Regions from separate parts of the Microbispora sp. NBC_01389 genome, predicted to be linked through region 2. Evidence: riboswitches for the same ligand, from Rfam matches in the RefSeq annotation. Region 2 holds a riboswitch; each other region holds the start of a gene.
What was found. Region 2 has a riboswitch for cyclic di-AMP ahead of OG344_RS20975 (C40 family peptidase). Riboswitches for the same ligand answer to the same signal wherever they lie in the genome.
Positions count from the first base shown of each region.

Region 1: another riboswitch for cyclic di-AMP. It lies ahead of OG344_RS24370 (glycoside hydrolase family 25 protein); the one in region 2 lies ahead of OG344_RS20975 (C40 family peptidase).
Region 3: another riboswitch for cyclic di-AMP. It lies ahead of OG344_RS00240 (hypothetical protein); the one in region 2 lies ahead of OG344_RS20975 (C40 family peptidase).

Region 1 is NZ_CP109552.1:5,545,576-5,551,319, forward strand. Features, by position in the region: gene OG344_RS24360 (alpha/beta hydrolase) at 1-1,449, opposite strand, end outside; gene OG344_RS24365 (flavin reductase family protein) at 1,567-2,154, opposite strand; cyclic di-AMP (ydaO/yuaA leader) riboswitch at 2,401-2,544, shown strand; gene OG344_RS24370 (glycoside hydrolase family 25 protein) at 2,559-3,293, shown strand; gene secD (protein translocase subunit SecD) at 3,419-5,677, opposite strand; gene OG344_RS24380 (hypothetical protein) at 5,715-5,744, opposite strand, start outside.
Region 2 is NZ_CP109552.1:4,633,672-4,639,415, forward strand. Features, by position in the region: gene OG344_RS20965 (NYN domain-containing protein) at 262-1,578, shown strand; gene OG344_RS20970 (NlpC/P60 family protein) at 1,732-2,673, shown strand; cyclic di-AMP (ydaO/yuaA leader) riboswitch at 2,980-3,140, shown strand; gene OG344_RS20975 (C40 family peptidase) at 3,211-3,774, shown strand; gene OG344_RS20980 (hypothetical protein) at 4,122-5,018, shown strand; gene OG344_RS20985 (glycosyltransferase family 4 protein) at 5,142-5,744, shown strand, end outside.
Region 3 is NZ_CP109552.1:35,982-41,725, forward strand. Features, by position in the region: gene OG344_RS00230 (DeoR/GlpR family DNA-binding transcription regulator) at 1-59, shown strand, start outside; gene galT (galactose-1-phosphate uridylyltransferase) at 153-1,211, shown strand; cyclic di-AMP (ydaO/yuaA leader) riboswitch at 1,285-1,421, shown strand; gene OG344_RS00240 (hypothetical protein) at 1,456-2,367, shown strand; gene OG344_RS00245 (zinc ribbon domain-containing protein) at 2,499-2,735, opposite strand; gene OG344_RS00250 (hypothetical protein) at 2,729-3,292, opposite strand; partial or broken gene tnpA (IS200/IS605 family transposase) at 3,341-3,766, shown strand; gene OG344_RS00260 (hypothetical protein) at 3,793-3,996, opposite strand; gene OG344_RS00265 (hypothetical protein) at 4,019-4,252, opposite strand; gene OG344_RS00270 (DinB family protein) at 4,470-4,979, shown strand; gene OG344_RS00275 (site-2 protease family protein) at 5,035-5,744, opposite strand, start outside.

The DNA.
Region 1 (5,744 bases), 910 kb from region 2:
CACCCGTGACCCGGCCCAGGCGGAGGCGGGCGCGGCCAGATCGGCGGGCCCGTTGGCGAAGCGCACGGTCTCGCCGTCCCGGTAGACGGGCAGCACCTCCCGGCTGCCCGGGGCGCGGCCGTCCACGAACCGCCGCCACAGCGGGCTGCTGTCGGGCGGCCCGACGAACAGCGCGCCGTCGGTGCGCTCGCGCAGGTCGCGGTCGTCGCGGAAGGCCGACTCCGCGCCGAACGCTCCCAGGCTCTCCCCGAACACCAGCAGCCGGGGCCGGTGACCGGCGGGCAGCCGCGACCACCGGGCGTACACCTGGCCGAACAGCTCGCGCCCCGCCGCCGTGACGCGCTCGCGGTCCACCAGGAACGACAGCCAGCTCGGCAGGTAGGAGTACTGCATCGAGACGAGCGCGGAGTCCCCGCCGTACATGAACTCCAGCGCGGCGGCCGCCTGGGGATCCACCCAGCCCGTGCCGGTCGTCGTGATCACGCACAGCACCGCCCGGTGGAACGCGCCGGTCCGGTCCAGTTCCCGTACGGCGAGGGCGGCCCGCTCGCGGGCGGTCGCCGCCGAGTCGAGCCCCGCGTAGACCCGGACCGGCGGGAGCGCGGGCCGCCCGGTGAAACCGCTCAGCTCCCCGACGGCGGGGGCGCCGGCGACGAACGCCCGGCCCTCCAGGCCGAGCGACGCGAAGGAGACCAGAGAGGAGGGGCCGCCCGAGACGGCGGCGGACCGGGGCGGCGAGGTGCCGGGGGCGGTCTCGCTGTTGATCGCCGCGAAGCTGTTGTCGGCCCCTCTGAGCAGGGCCTCCGTGAGGATCCCGTCGGTCAGCAGGACGGCCAGCACGCCCACGCCGAGCCCCGCGGCCAGCCGCGCCGCCGCGGCGGGGATCCATCGCCCGAGCACGCCTCCGAGCGCCCGGGCCGCGACGCGCAGCGCGCGGGCGGCGGCCAGCAGGAGCAGGAAGACCGCCGCCGCGACGAACGGCACGCCGAGATAGCCGAGCCGTTCCGGCGGGCGCAGCCCCATCAGCGGGTAGATGGCCCGCTGGGCGCGTACGCCGAGGACCAGCGACGCGGCGCCCAGCCCGCAGCCGAACGTCGCGACCAGGCGGCGCACCCGCCGCCGTCCCGTACGGCGCCATTTCTCGCGCCATTTCTCGCAACGTCCCTCGCAACGTCCCTCGCGCCGTCCCTCGCGCCATTTCTCGCGCCGGGTCCCGGGACACCACCGGGCGGCCGTGGCGGCGCTCCGGCGGGCCAGGGCGCCTGCGGTCACCCCGGCGAGGTATCCGGTCGCGGTCAGCACCCCCGCGATGATCCCCTGCAGCGGCCAGGAGCGGGGCAGCAGCGACGGCGTGAGGGACAGGCAGAAGAAGATCGCGGCGAACAGGATCCCGGCCGTGTCCAGGGCCGTGTCCAGCGCTCCGCCGAGCCGCACCCGCCCTTCCCGCATCAGGCCCCCGATTCGCCGCCTGTTCACCGATCTCGCGGAGCGGGCAGGCTGTCAAGTCACCGGCAGGTCACCGCCCCGCACCCCGCGTCGTCCTCGCGTCGTCCCCGCGCCGCCGTCTCACCCCCAGTGGTCGCCCCAGCCCCACAGGTTGGGGCCGAGCGCCGTGGCGGGGTCGTCGTGGTACACGCCGAACCTGCCGCGGAAGAACAGCATCGGCCGCTGCTCCGGGTGGACGGGTTCGAGTTCGCGGACCAGGCCGATCACCACGTCGTGATCTCCGGCCACGTGCACCTCCCGCACCTCGCCGTGGACGCGCAGCAGCACGTCACGCAGGGCGGGCGTGCCCCGGTGGGACAGGTCCCAGGCGAGCCCGGCGAACTTGTCGCCGTTGCTCGATCCGAACCTGGCGCACACGTCGACCTGCTCCTCGCCGAGGACGTTGACGCAGAAGCGGCCGGACCTCCTGATCCGCGGCCAGGCGCGGCCCCTGTGGTCGGCGCAGAAGAGCACGAGCGGCGGATCGAGGGACACCGACGCGAACGACTGGCAGGCGAACCCCACCGGCTCTCCGTCGTCCAGACCCGTGACCACGGTCACGCCGGTCGCGAACGTGCCGAGCGCGCGCCGGAACTCCGCGGGCGACGGCGGCGGCACGTCGCCGGAGCCGGGGTCGCCGAGGTCGGGGCCGGCGGAAGCTGCGGTCATGGGTCCACCTCTCGCGTGACTCAGCGCTCAGGTCAGTCACGAACTTACAAACCTCCTCGGCGCCGCTTCGCACGGGATCCCGTCCAGCGGGCCGCCCGTGCGACGAGTCCGCCCAGGTAAAAACATGTTTTGTCAGGTTTACACCATTGTTGAGCTGTATGTACCTTTGGGTGTCACGGCATGCGTGCCGGTGACCTCCGTGTCGCCTCCCTTGCCGTGTCGTTGCCCGGACCGTGCGCTCACCAGGGCGTGCGGCCGCCGAGTCCGCGTTCCGCGGAGCCGGGGACCCACTTTTCGGGGTGAATCGCCGCGCAGCCCCCCAGATGCGCTCGTAGGGCACTTCCTGCCCGAACCCGTCAGCTAACCCGGTAGGCGGCATGGAAGCAAGGAGCTCAACCCGCGTCATGCCCACCCTCAGGTTCTCTCTCGCCGGGCGGCCCTCCCGCCGCCTGCGCGCCGCCCTCGCCGCGGCGACACTCGCGGTCTCGGCCGGCACGGCCACCATCACCGCCGCCACGCTCGCCGCCACCGCGGCCGCGCCCGCTCCCGCCTACGCGAACCCGCACACGTACGGCCAGGACGTCTCCGGCTATGAGGCCGACCACGACTGGATCAACAGCCGGGCGCAGTTCGGCTTCATCAAGGCCACCGAAGGAACGGACTGGGTCGACTCGTCCTTCCCCCGGCACTGGCGCGAGCTGGACAAGAAGGGGATCGTCCGCGGTGTCTACCACTACGGCCATCCCGCCAACGACCCGATCGCCGAGGCCGACCACTTCCTCCGGGTGGTGAACGCGCAGCCGGGCAAGCCGGGCGACATCCTCGTGCTCGACCTGGAGACCACCGACGGCCAGTCGGTGCCGCGCGTCAACGCCTGGGCCAGGAAGTGGCTGGAGTACGTGACCGCCAAGACCGGCGTCAGGCCGATGTTCTACAGCGGCTGGAACTTCGCCGACAAGTACGGCCAGGGCCTGGGCGACTATCCGCTGTGGGTGGCCCACTACAGCCGGAACCCGGGCGACATCAGCCCGCCGGCCGACTGGAAGACCTGGGCGATCCACCAGTACACCGACTCACCGATCGACCAGAATGTCTCCTCGCTCAGCCCGGTCGAGCTGCGCGCCCTCGGCCGTCCCTGAGGCCCGTTCCCGGGGCGGGCGCCACCCGCCCCGGGAAGGGCCCGCTCAGACCACTTCGGATTCAGACCCCTTCGGATTCAGGCCCCTTCGGATTCAGACCCCTTCGGATTCAGGCCCCTTCAGATTCAGACCACCGCGCCGGATCCGTCGCGCGCCACGGGCCGGCGACGGGGTGCGGCGGGCAGGGGCGGCGGCTGACCGGCGCGCCGCTCCAGCTCGATCGCGGCCGGCCCCGCCACGAACGACGACGACAGCGTGCCCACGACGATGCCGATCAGCAGGGCGATCGCGAAGTCGCGCAGCGAGTCGCCCCCGAACACCGCCAGCGCCGCCAGGATGAACAACGCGCCGAGTCCCGTGTTGACCGTACGCGGCACGGTCTGCAGGATCGCCGTGTTCACCACCCGCCCGAAGGGCGTCTTCCGCGACATCGGCCAGAGCTCGCGGACCCGGTCGAAGAGCACGACCTTGTCGTTGACCGAGTATCCGATGATCGTCAGCATCGCGGCCAGGAAGACGCCGTCGATCGGCTTGCCCAGCCAGGCGAACGCGCCGACGACGACGGCCGCGTCCACGAACAGCGCCGCCACGGCGGCGGCGCCGAACGTCCACCGGAACCGGAACGCCAGGTAGGCGAGCTGGGCCGCGAGCGCGACGCCGAGCGCGATGAGCGCGTTGCGGCGCAGTTCCGCGCCCAGGCTCGGCCCGACGAGCTCGTCGCGCTGCTTGACGACCTCCCCGACGCTCCGGTCCAGGGCCTCCTCGACGCGGACGACGTCGTCGGCGGTGATCTGCCCGGTCCGTACGGAGATCGCGTCGTCCGACCGCTGCACCACGGCGGTGGGGAAGCCGGCGTCCGCCACCGCCTGCCGTGCCGCGGCGACGTCGACCGGCCTGCTCGTGGCGAACTCCACGATCCGCCCGCCGGTGAACTCGACGCCGTAGTTCAGGCCGCGGGTGACCAGCCCCGCGCCCACCAGCACGAGCAGTCCGGCCGCGACGGCGAGCCAGCGCCGTCCCGCCCGCATCAGGTCGGGATCGCGCCGGGTCAGCCAGGTCCTGACCCGGCCGATCGAGCCGAGGCCCGAGACCCCCGGGCCGACCCTGCCGATCAGGGCCGAGGCGAGCACCCGGGTGATCAGCATGGCCGAGACCAGCGAGGCGAGCACGCCGATGGCCAGCGTCACGCCGAAGCCCTTCACCGGTCCCGAGGCCAGCCAGAACAGCAGCCCGGCGGCGAGCAGGGTGGTGATGTTGGAGTCGGCGATCGCGCTCCAGGCGTTCTTGAACCCTCGGTCGAGGGCCGCCCTGAGGCCCCGGCGGGGCGCCGCGCCGTACTCCTCCCTGGCCCGTTCGAAGACCAGCACGTTGGCGTCCACCGCCATGCCGATCGCCAGGACGAACCCGGCCAGGCCGGGCAGCGTGAGCGTGGCGCCCATCGCCAACAGCCCCGCGTACGAGATCAGGCCGTAGCAGGCCAGCGCGACCGCGGCCAGCAGGCCCACCAGGCGGTAGACGAGGCCGATGAACACCGCGGTGAGGATCACCCCGGCGACGCCCGCCTTGGCGCTCGCCGCGATCGCGTCGGCGCCGAGGGTCGGGCCGACCGTACGCTGCTCGACCAGCTCCAGGGGCACCGGGAGCGAACCGCCCTTGACGAGCACGGCGAGGTTCTGCGCCTCCTCGGCGGAGAACGACCCGGTGATCTGGGTGGTGCCGCCGGAGATGCCCGCCCCGCAGGCCACCGTCTCGTTCACCTGGGGTGAGGAGATGATCTTGTCGTCGAGCACGATGGCGACCCTGCGCCTGGGATCGCCGGCCGGTTCGCAGGCCGCTTTGCCGGTCAGCTCCCGCCAGGGGCCCGGTTCCCGGAAGTCGATCGTCACGAACCAGCCGGGCCCGAGCTGGGGGTCGGTGCCGGCGGCGGCGTCGGTGACGCCGGCACCGCTGAGGGCGACCGGGCCGAGCTTGAGCTTCTGGCCGCTCTCATCGGCGATCGCGTCCTTGTCGCCGTCCTTGTCGCCGTCGTCGGCCGGGCCGAGCACCGGATGGAAGTTGAGCTGTGCGGTCTTGCCGATGACCTCGGCGGCCTCGCGCGGGTCGAGCACGCCGGGCAGTTCCACGATGATCCGCTTCTCGCCGGAGCGGACCAGGGTGGGATCGACGACTCCGAGGGCGTCCGCCCGGCGCCGGAGCACGTCGAGGGCACGGTCGGTGGCGTCGGCGTCCGCCCTGACCGTGGGGGAGTCCTTCGTCTCGAAGACGAGCTGGGTGCCGCCGCGCAGGTCGAGACCGAGGCGCGGGGCCATGGTGAGGGCGATCAGCAGTGAGGTGGCGATGACGGCGAGCGCCGCCACCGCGCGCCACAAAGGCGCACGTGACATCGTGCCTCCACAGGCGGGTACGAGGAAGAAAAGGGGCTCAGTACGCCGTGGAGGGGGGAGCCCGCGC
Region 2 (5,744 bases):
CAGCGGATCACCGCGCGGCCGGTGACAGATCATGAACCGGACATGGACACGGTGCGACGGCCGTACCCTTGAAGAAGGACAAGAACAGAGGACTATCTCGCAGATCTTGCCGTGTGAGGGGCGCCGTGCGGGCGCGCCGCGAGGCCCGGCCTCGTCGGAGCCCGCTCCCGGGCCCCCACACCGGGGGCGACAGCTCCGCGAGGCGCCGCCGGGCGATCCCGGCAGGCGGCAGGTCTGCAGGAACGGCCGAGGAGCGACGAGATGAGTTCAGCCGGAGAAGGCCTGTCTCGTCCGTTGCCGGAGCAGGTCCGCTTACACGTCGTGGAGGTCGCGGGGCAGGTGCTGGGCACGATGCCCGCCGCGACCGTGCCGCCGCCGCTGCGCGGCATCGCCAGGTTCGACCCGCGCAAGCGCGCCCGCCTGGGCAGCGCACCGATCGCGGCCCAGCTGGAGAACGACAAGGAGTTCCGCGAGCAGGTCGCCGAGGCGCTGGAGACGGCCTGGCCCGAGCTGGTGGCGAGCCTCGCCGAGGGGACGGTGCCGCCGGCGGCCGAGCCGGTGCTGGTCGCGGCGGCGGCCTACCTGACCCGTCCGCCCGGCTGGCCGGACCTGGTCGAGCAGGCGCGGACCGACCTGGAGCAGGCCGCCGCGGCGGGCACGCAGCGGGAGCAGGCGGAGACGCGGCTGCGCGAGCAGCTCGCGGCGCAGCGCGCGTCCGCCAGGGAGGAGATCGACCGGGTCCGCGAGCAGCTCAAGGCGGCCCGCGCGGAGAACTCCGACCTGAGGCGCAAGCTGCACGACGCGCGTGAGCGGGTCAAAGCGGCCGAGGCCAGGGCGGCCGAGCTGGAGGCCGGGACGGCCGAGGCGCGGGCCAGGGCGGCGAGCGCCAACGGCGCCGCGGAGACCGAGCTGCGCAGGCTCAGGGAGCGCCTGGCGGACACCGAGCGTCAGCTGGAGGCCAGCCGCCGCGCCGCCCGCGAGGGCCGCAGCATGGAGGACGCCCGCGTACGGGTGCTGCTGGACGCCCTGCAGGACGCCGCCGCGGGGCTGCGCAAGGAGCTCGGCCTGCCGACCACCATCAGCAGGCCGGCCGACTACGTGAACGCGATCGTGCCGGGCGAGCCCGGCGTGACGGCGGTGCCCGCGCGGGCGCTGGCGAACGACGACCCCCAGCTCCTCGACCTGCTCCTCGCGCTGCCCAACCTGCACCTGATCGTCGACGGCTACAACGTGACCAAGACCGGCTATCCGACGCTGACCCTCGCCGACCAGCGCGCCCGCCTGCTCACCGGGCTGGGCGGCCTCGCCGTGCAGGCGCGCGTAGAGGTGACGTGCGTCTTCGACGGCGCCGAGCTGAACGGGCCCGTGCAGGTCTCAGCGCCGCGCGGGGTGCGGGTGATGTTCAGCGCGCCCGGCGAGATCGCCGACGACCTCATCCGCACGCTCGTGCGCGCCGAGCCGCCGGGGCGCGGCATCGCGGTCGTCTCCTCCGACCGCGAGGTGGCCGACTCCGTCCGCCGCATGGGCGCCCGGCCGGTGCCCTCGCTCCTGCTGCTGCGTCGCCTCGGCCGCGGCTGATCCGGTGCGGCACGCTCCGTACGGAGGCCGATTCGGTGAGTGATGACTGCCGCGAATAGCTGCGAATAGGTTGAAGCGCCAAGATCGCCTAGATAGAGTCGCGCCTCAGGTTCGTTGATCCCGAAGGGGGCCCGAGTGCGAGGGCGTGTGCCGGTGGCCGCTGGGTTGGCCGCCGTGGTCCTGCTGACGCCGCTGACGGGCGCGCAGGCCGATCCGAAACCCACCCTTGCCCAGGCCAAGGCGAAGCTGAGCCGGCTGAACGCGCAGGCGGACAAGCTCGTGGACCGCTACAACGCGGCCGGTGAGAAGTGGAAGTCGGCCAGGAAGAAGTATCTGGCGCTCAACGACGACTTCAAGAAGCAGAACGCGCGGGTCGAGGCGCTGCGCTCGGGGCTGGTGACCATGGCGGTCAGCAGCTACCAGGTGGGCGACATCGGATCCTGGGGCGTCTTCTACAACCCCGACCCCGACACCATGCTCAGCGGTCTCGCCACGTACAACCACATCTCCGCCGAGCGCGTCGGGCGGCTCCAGCAGTACGAGGGCGCCATCCAGGGCCTGAAAGACCGGCGGGACCAGACGAAGACGGTCTACGCCGAGGCCGCCAAGGTCAGGAGCGAGCTCGCCGACGAGAAGAAGAAGGTCGACGCGCTCGTCAACGAGCAGATGAAGCTGTTGCGCTCGCTCGGCACCTACAACGCGGGCAATCCCAACAGCGCGGGCGTCGCCTACAAGGGCTCCGCGTCGGGCAACGCCCTGTCTGCGCTCCAGTTCGCCTACAAGCAGGTCGGCAAGCCGTACCGCTACGGGAGCAGCGGGCCGGACTCCTGGGACTGCTCCGGCCTCGTCCAGGCCTCCTGGGCGGCGGGCGGAGTCGGCCTGCCGCGTACGAGCTACGAGCAGTGGGCGTGGGGCGCGAGCCGCCGCGTGTCCCTCGACGCGCTCCAGCCGGGCGATCTGCTCTTCCACGCGGGCTTCGGTCACGTGGGCCTGTACGCGGGCGACGGCAAGGTCGTCCACGCTCCGCAGACCGGCGATGTTGTGAAGATTGTCACACTCGCGGAGTATCACGCGATCGGTGCCGTCCGCCCCTGACGGCCAGTGTGATCTTTGTTCCGGATGTGCGCTAAGTGCCGAATTTGGGCGTTGCGATGCCTGGTGTGAGCAGAGTCACACTCATCCTGCTGTGGCGTGGGTAAGCTGCGGTTTCTCCTGTGCCGCCTTCGTTATCCGATCTTTATATGCCGGGGTGGCTTTGCCGAGAGCCGCCCGATCTGGGTAGCTTCTGGGCCGCGGCGAGCACGCCTCGCCGCGGCGAGCCCGGCCCGGCCGGCCGGGCCCGCGTCATCCACCGTCGCCGGCGCCGTCCGTCTACTTGCTCCCTCAGGGGATATTCCGGGCGCCGGGGACCTGCCGAGTCCGTGCAGTCAGGAGGCACGGAGCCGGGGAACCATCGACCTTCTTCGCGAAGGTCCGGGGTGAATCGGCGCGTCCACGCGCCGTAGGGCGACTTCCCCGCCCGAACCCGTCAGCTAACCCGGTAGGCGTACGCGGAAGATCCAAGGAGAGATCCTGTCTACCACCCCCGCTAGCCTGTCCCGTCTTGCCCGAATTGCCCTTGGGGGTGCCGCTTTGACGGCATCCGTGGGGATCGCCGGCGCGCAGCCGGCGGCGGCCGACTCGGTGACGGTCACGGTCACGAAGTTGGCCGCGGAGACGAACGCGAGGTCCGCCACCACAGGGGCGGCCAAGAAGGCCGCGAAGAAGGCGACCAAGAAGGCGACCAGGAAGGCGGTCGCCAAGCGGAAGAAGCTCAGCAAGGCCACGCTCCAGCTGGCCAAGGCGCAGCGAGCGGTCACGACCGCGAGGAAGCAGATCGGCGACCCCTACCGCTACGGCGCCAGCGGACCGGGCGCGTTCGACTGCTCGGGCCTGGTCACCTACGCCTGGCGCAAGGCCGGCGTACGGCTGCCGCGCACGACGTGGTCCATCCGCAGCGCCGTACGGAAGAAGGTGTCCTGGGGTCACTTCAAGCCCGGCGACCTCATCTTCACCAGCGGCGGTGGCCACGTCGGCATGTACGTCGGGCACGGCAGGATGATCCACGCCCCGCACAGCGGCACACGGGTCAGGATCGACAAGCTCGACTCCTACCGCAGGGCGACCTTCGTGGGCGCCGTACGCCCCGGCGTCTGATCGGTCCCCCGGTCCCCGGTGCCGGGCCCGTCGTCGCCGGCATCACTCCACGGCTCCGTCCTCCCCTCGCGGGTGGGCGGAGCCGTGGCGTTCCCCGACGCTGACAGGCCGGCTGACGGATCGGCCGGCGATGGCGGGCGCCTGGTAGCGTGCTCGCGTCAGGTCCCGCGGACGGGACGTCGCTGGCAGGCTCGAACGCCTCTGGAGACCCGGTAAGACCCCCTATGTGGCACAGGCTGGCGAAGCAGGAGACCGCGGGAGCGCCGTACGCGCGGCACAGGCCGGATCTGCGGCGTCCCCGCCGAGGAGCTCATGCTCGTCGCTTCGGCCCCCGCCGGTTCGCGTCCATGGCCGTCGCGCTGGCCGCGCTGCTGGCCGGTACGGCCGCCGCGGCGCCGCCCGACCCCCTCTCGCCCCTGCTTTCCCGGGCCCGCGCCGCCGTGCGCGAGCAGCCCGGCATGTGGACCGGCGCCTCCGTCGCCCGTGGCGAGCACGCCGTCGTCGTCGGCGCGCCGCGGCGGCTGGTCGCCGAGATCGCCCGGCTGGCGGGCCGCGCCGACCGCACGGTCACGCGGGTCTGGGGAGAGCACGGCGGCGCGGTGGTCCTCGTGCCGCGCACCGAGGAGCAGGCGGCCCTTCTGGCCGCCCCGGCGGTGGTCGGCGGCCTCGCGGCCGTCGCGACCGGCGACCGGGTGATCGTGCAGCCCGCCGCGTTCGCCCGCCTGTCCGCGGCCGGCCGCCAGGTCGTCGTGACCCACGAGCTGACGCACGTCGCGGCCTCCGGGCCCCGCGCGGTGCCGATGTGGCTCCTGGAGGGCTTCGCCGACTATGTGGGCTACCTCGACAGCGGCCTGCCCGTTCACACGATCGCCGCCGAACTCGCCGCGGACCTGCGAGCCGGCGGTGGAGCCGGAGCGGAAGCCGACACAGCGGTCGGCGCGGAGGCCGGCACAGGGGCTGGTCCAGCGGCCGGCACCGCGGCTGACACAGCGGCCGGCGCGCCGTTGGCCCGTCTGCCGGAACCCGCGGACTTCGCCGCCAGGCCCGCCCAGGCGTACGAGGAGGCCTGGCTGGCCTGCCGTTACATCGCCGCCCGGTTCGGTGAGCGGAGACTGGTCGCCCTCTACCGCGCCGCGCTGCGTGAGGACGCCGATGCCGCGCTGCGGGATGTCCTCGGGCTGACCACCGCCGAGCTGACCCGCCTCTGGCGGTCCTCCGTACGGGCCGAGCTGGCCCGGTCCTGATCCCGGTCCTGATCGCGGTCCTGATCCTGGGGCAGGCGAGAGGCGGGACGGGCCTGCGAGAATGCGTTCCCGGGCGGGCCGCGTGGCCGTGGGCCGTCCGCCGCACCGATGCCGGGGGTGAGGATGGCGAACAAGACGTTGATCGTCACGAACGACTTCCCGCCCAGACCGGGAGGCATCCAGGCGTTCGTGCACGGCCTCGCCTCCCGCAGGCCGCCCGGCTCGGTCGTCGTGTACGCGCCTCGCTGGAAGGGGTGTGAGGAGTTCGACACCCGCCAGCCGTACGAGGTGGTCCGTCATCCCTCCACGCTCATGCTGCCGACGCGTGCGGTGGCGGGCAGGGCGGCGGCGCTGGTGGAGGACGGCGCCACCGTCGTCTTCGGCGCCGCCGCGCCGCTCGGCCTGCTCGCCCCCGCCCTGCGTGCCGCCGGCGCGGCGCGGATCGTCATGCTGACCCACGGGCACGAGGCGTCCTGGGCACGGCTGCCCGGCGCCCGCGGCATGCTGCGCCGGATCGGGGCGGGCGCCGACGTCGTGACCTACCTCGGTGAGTACACGCGCCGACTGCTCGCCCCGGTGATTCCCGCCCCCCGGCTCGTACGGCTCGCTCCGGGCGTGGACACCGAAGCCTTCCGCCCCGGCGCGGGCGGCGGGCGGGTCCGGGCGGCGCTCGGCCTGGGCGACCGGCCGGTGGTCGTCTGCGTCTCCCGGCTGGTGCCCCGCAAG
Region 3 (5,744 bases), 2.9 Mb from region 2:
GCGAGCTTCTCCTCGCCGATCCCTCCGGCGAGGCGCCCCTGGAGACCGCCTCCCTGTGACGCTCCCGACGACACTCCCGACGACACCGCCGGACACCGCCGTGACGCCGCCGTGACCCCGCGAAAGAGCACCGTGAAGCTGGAGATCGCACCGTGAAGCGCACCATCGCCCATCTGGCCGACGGCCGGGAGCTGATCTATTTCGACCGCCGCGACGACGCCGACCACGGCGCCGCCGACCCCCGGGATCTGCCCGCGCGCCCTCTCGCGTCCGAGTTGCGTCACGACCCGCTCATGGACGAGTGGGTGGCCGTCGCCCGGCACCGCCAGACCCGCACCCACCTGCCGTCCGCCCGGGAGTGCCCGCTCTGCCCCGGGCATCCCGGCTCGGAGATCCCCTCGCCGTACGAGGTGGCGGTGTTTGAGAACCGCTTCCCCTCGTTCAGCTTCAACACCGGCGCGTACGAGCAGGTGGGCGGGCTGAGCGAGGTGCGGCCGGGGATCGGGCGCTGCGAGGTCGTCTGCTTCACCTCCGACCACGACGCCTCCTTCAGCTCGCTCGGCGACGAGCAGGCCGCGCTGGTCGTCGAGGCGTGGGCCGACCGCACGGCCGAACTGTCCGCGCTGCCCGGCGTGGAGCAGGTCTTCTGCTTCGAGAACCGCGGCGCCGAGATCGGCATCACGCTGCCGCACCCGCACGGGCAGATCTACGCCTATCCGTACGTCACGCCGCGGACCCGGCAGATGCTGGACACCGCCGCCCGGCACCGGGGCGGCAACCTGTTCGCGGACGTCCTCGCGGCCGAGCGGAGCGGCCCCCGCGTGGTCGCCGCCAACGAGCACTGGACGGCCTTCGTCCCGGCCGCCGCCCGGTATCCGTTCGAGGTGCACCTCTATCCGCACCGCCGGGTCCCGGACATCCCGGCGCTGTCGCAGGAGGAGCGGGCCGCCTTCGCGCCGCTGTACATCGACGTGCTGCGCCGCCTCGACGGGCTGTTCGGCGTCGTCATGCCGTACGTCGCGGCCTGGCACCAGGCGCCGGTCACCTACCGGCGGGATCTGGCCCACCTCCACCTCCAGCTCTTCACGATCCGGCGGGCGGCAGACAAGCTGAAGTATCTCGCCGGATCGGAGTCGGCGATGGGGGCCTTCGTCAACGACGTGCTCCCGGAGGAGGCCGCTCGCATGTTGCGCGAAGCTATAACGGAATGATCTCTGTACGGTTGCGACTTGGGGTGGCAGTCACCATTTCTTTACCACTAGTATCCCTGGCACCACCGGTCACAGCCGGTGCCGCCTAATCCCGGGCGCCTCGCCCGGGAGCCGGGGACCCATCACGCCTCTGGGGTAAAGGCACGTCGCTGCCCGGGCTCCTCCAGCCCGCACCCGTCAGCTAACCCGGCCGGCAGATGGAGAGGAGTGGGCTCTGCCCCGCGCGTTCCCCCTGGCCGCCGGCGTGCTCACCGCCGCGGCCCTCGTCCTCGGCACGGCCGCCGCGGGCGCCGCCGCCCCCAAACCGACGGAGAAGCAGCTCAAGAAGCAGCTCGCCGGCCTGCAGAAGAAGGTCGACCGGCTCATCGCCGACTACAACGCCAAGCGGGTCGCGCTCGCCAAGGCGCGGGACGACGAGGCGGCGGCACGCGCCCGCGTGAGCAGGGCGGAGGCCGACTACACGGCGACCCTCGACGAGGTCCGGGAGTTCGTCGGGCTGCGCTACCAGACCGACAGCGTGCGCGTCCTGCCCAACCTGACCGTCTCCGCGGTGGCCTACCAGCTCAAGGAGGAACAGGCCGCGAGACTCGCGCGCGTCGACGAGGTCCGCGCCGAGCGGCAGAAGGCCGCCGCGGCGGCGAAGGCGCTCACCGCGTCGCTGAAGTCGCAGGCCGCGGACGTCGCCGACCGGCGCCGGGAGGCCGAGAAGCTCATCGACGACATCAAGGACAAGATCGACCGCCTGGTCCCGATCGCCCCAGGCCGGAGGGCGGGCGGCTCGTGGACGCCCGAGCTGCCGGCCGGAGCCGACAACATCACGCCCCGGATGCGACTCATGCGGTCCGAGGTGGAGAGCCACTTCGACCTGGGCTTCCCGGTCGGCTGTTACCGGGCCGAGAACAGCGGCGAGCACCCCCTCGGCCGCGCCTGCGACTTCATGATGAGCTCGGGCGGCTCCATGCCCTCGGCGCAGATGAAGGCGCTCGGCGACAGCCTGGCCGCCTGGGCCATCAAGAACGGCCCGAAGCTCGGCGTGATGTACGTGATCTGGCAGCAGCGCATCTACAACCTCGGTCATCCGGGCTGGCGCCCGATGTCCGACCGCGGCGGCGTCACCGCCAACCACTACGACCACGTCCACATCTCGATGTACTGAGGGCAGGGCCGGCCGCCTCGCCGAGGGAGGCGGCCGGCCCGTTCCGCGTCAGGCCGGGATCTGCTTCTCGTTCCAGGTGTATTGAACTCCTCCCCGGCCTGAAGGCCGGAGATTCTCCCGTCGCGTCGCGGTCAAGCGGCGCGCGGGGGTTGACGCTTCGCGGACCGGGCAGCCCCGAGGTCTCCACGTCCTGACACCGCGGTTCCTGCGGCGTTGCGTATGTTGATCGCGGCGTTGGTGTCGGCGTGCCCGGCCCACCCGCACGCGAGATTCACGCACGAGAACCGGGTGCCGTCCCGGGCCGCCGGGTCGCGGTGGCCGCATTGGTGGCAGGTCTGCGACGTTCCCGGGGCGGGGACCTTCACCACCAGCCCGCCGCGATCACGGGTCTTGTACTCCAGCAGGGTGACCGTCCGGCCCCACGCCTGCCCGGCGATGGCGCTCCCGCCTTCTGCCGCACGTTCCGGCCGGGGCGTTTGATCGTGCCCGTGGCAGTGCGGACCATGTTCGTGATCGTCAGGTCTTCCACCACGACCACGCCGAAGGCGCGGGCGAGTTCGGTGGTGGTCTGGTGCTGCCAGTCGACGGCTCGGCGCTTGGCTGTCGCGCGGAGCCGGGCGATCCGGTCGTAGGTGCGGGCCAGCCGTCTGGACGTGGGCCGGCCGGGAACGCGAGTGCGGCGCTGCCGGGCGGACGTCTTCTCCAGCCGGCGCAGGCGTTCCTTCTCACCGCCGCGCAACCAGGGCCCGTGCTCGCGCATGGTGCCGTCCGACAACGCCAGGGCGACGGTGACCCCCCGGTCGAGCTCGTGCAGCAGATTCCACAGCGCGCGGGCGGTGTGCGCCTGACCGTCCAGCACCGCCACCTGGGCCGTGCTCAGGTCGAGTCGCGCCACATGCGCACGCGCCTGCCTGGCCACCTCCACACCCGGATCGTACCCCCGGGTTTATGTCATCGTGATGGAATCCACACCCTGAGTGACCCCGATGTACGCATCGAACGCCATGGTGTCCACACCCTCCACGCCCACGTGGTGTGCGTGACGAAGTACCGGCGTGGGGCCCTCACCGGCCCGATGCCGACCCGATGCCGACCCGATGCGAGGAACTCATGCGCGAGATCGGCGCCGACTTCGAGGTCGAACGTCGGGAGTTCAACGGCGAACTCGACCACGTCCACCCACTGATCCACCACCCGCCGAAGGTCGCCCTGTCCACGCTCGTCAACCCACTGAAGGGCGTCTCGGCGCGGATACTCCGCAAGGAACACAGCGCGCATGTCCGCAAGTACCTGAGGGGTGGACACTTCTGGTCCGAAGTCCTACTTCGCCGGCTCAGTCGGCGGTGCACCGCTCACGGTACTCAAGCAGCACATCGAGCAGCGGCAACGCCCACCGTGACCTGCGGGTGAAAGCATGTTCGCGCCCTAGCGGGCACTCCCGCGCGGGCCTTCACCCCCGGCCTGAAGGCCGGAGCACTGGCCCGCATTCCGGTAGATGTAGGTGCTGCCGGGCCCGGTAATAGAGCCGCGGACCTGCCACCAGGTGTTGACGCCGGGCGAGAAGCGGAAGACCTTGTCGCCGGGCCGGTTGTCCACGAACACGTTCGTGGACCCGTCGGGGGAGTGCATCTGGACCTCGATCGTGAACGTCTCAGTGTCCGGGATGTCGAGGCACCTCGTGGATGTACGCCGACGGACTGGGGAAGTTGTAGTTACGACCGTCCACCGACCCCCGCTCGAAGTTGGTGGGGATGTAGCTGGTCATGACGTAGGTGTACCCGCCCGTGGAGCAGTCGACTGTGGAGGCGGCCGCGGGACCGGCGCCGGTGAGCGTGGCGCCGAGGACGCCGGTGGTGACGGCGAGAACGGAGATGGTGCGTTTCATGCCTCTCCTCATCCGTGCGGTGCATCTCCGACCCAAGTAGTTGAAGGCTGAACCGATTCTCACCCGGTTGCCATATCCGGACAAGTTCGGGCAAAAATGTGTCTACTTTCGAGTCAGGCGCTCACTTTCCGCCATTCATCGAAGAACCCGGCCCACGTGCTCGGCCAGGGCGGCAAACTCGGTGGCTGCCCGCCGGGGAGCGGGGCAGGATGTCGGGATGACCGACACACGTACCGATCCTCCGACCGCCGCGGGCGAGCGCGAGACGCTGCGCGCCTTCCTCGACTATCACCGCCAGACGCTGGCCCTGAAATGCGAGGGCCTGACCGAGGAGCGGCTACGGCTGCGCTCCACCCCGCCGTCGTCCATGTCGCTGCTCGGCCTCGTACGGCACATGGCCGACGTCGAGCGGAGCTGGTTCCGGCGGCGGCTCGCCGGCGAGGACCTCGGGAGCATCTACTACAGCGACGACGATCCGGACGGCGACTTCGACAACGTGGACACGGCGTCCGCCGAGGAGGCCTTCGCCACCTGGCGTGCGGAGATCGAGCACGCGCGGGCGGCCGAGGCGGCCTGCGCGGATCTGGATGCGATGACGAAGACGGCCCGCCAGGGCGACCACTACTCGCTCCGCTGGATCATGGTCCACATGATCGAGGAGTACGCGCGGCACAACGGCCACGCGGACCTGATGCGCGAGCGCATCGACGGGGCGACGGGCGAGTAGGGACCCGCACGCCGGGCCGGGTCCGCCCGGCCCGGCCCGGTCAGTTCAGCCCCGTTCAGCCCGAGATGCGGACGGGGTTCACCAGGTCGGCGTAGATGAGAAGGCCGCCCATGACGACCAGCAGGGCCGCCATGACGTACGTCAGCGGGAGCGCCTTGGCGACGTCCACGTGGCCCGGCATGGGCCGGCGGCGCACCCGGGCGAAGGCCCGCTTGACGCCCTCCCACAGGCCGCCGGCGATGTGGCCGCCGTCCAGCGGCAGCAGCGGGACGAGGTTGAACATGCCGACCGCGAGGTTCAGCGCGGCCAGCAGGCTGATGAACACCTCGATCTTGTCGTCGATGGGGATGTCCGACGCGGCGATCTCACCGCCGATGCGGCCGGCGCCGACGATGCCGATCGGCCCGTTCGGGTCGCGCTTCTCCCCCGAGAACGCGGCGTTCCACACGCCGACCATCTTCTTGGGGATGTTGACCATCGCGGCGGCGGTCCGCTCGGTCAGGTCCCACATCTGACCGATGACGTAGCCGGGGCCCTGCTTCTCCACGACGATCGTCGGACTGACGCCGAGGAAGCCGACGTTCCTGTCCACCTTGCCGGGGTCGGTCTGCGAGGGCATGTCCTGCGCGATCAGGTCGACGTCCAGCGTCGTGCTCCGGCCGTCGCGCTCGATGCCGAGCGTCGTCGCCCCGGCGCCGTGCGACCGGATCCGCCGGGTCGCCGCCTCCCAGCTGGCGACCGGCGTGCCGCCGACGGCGACGATCC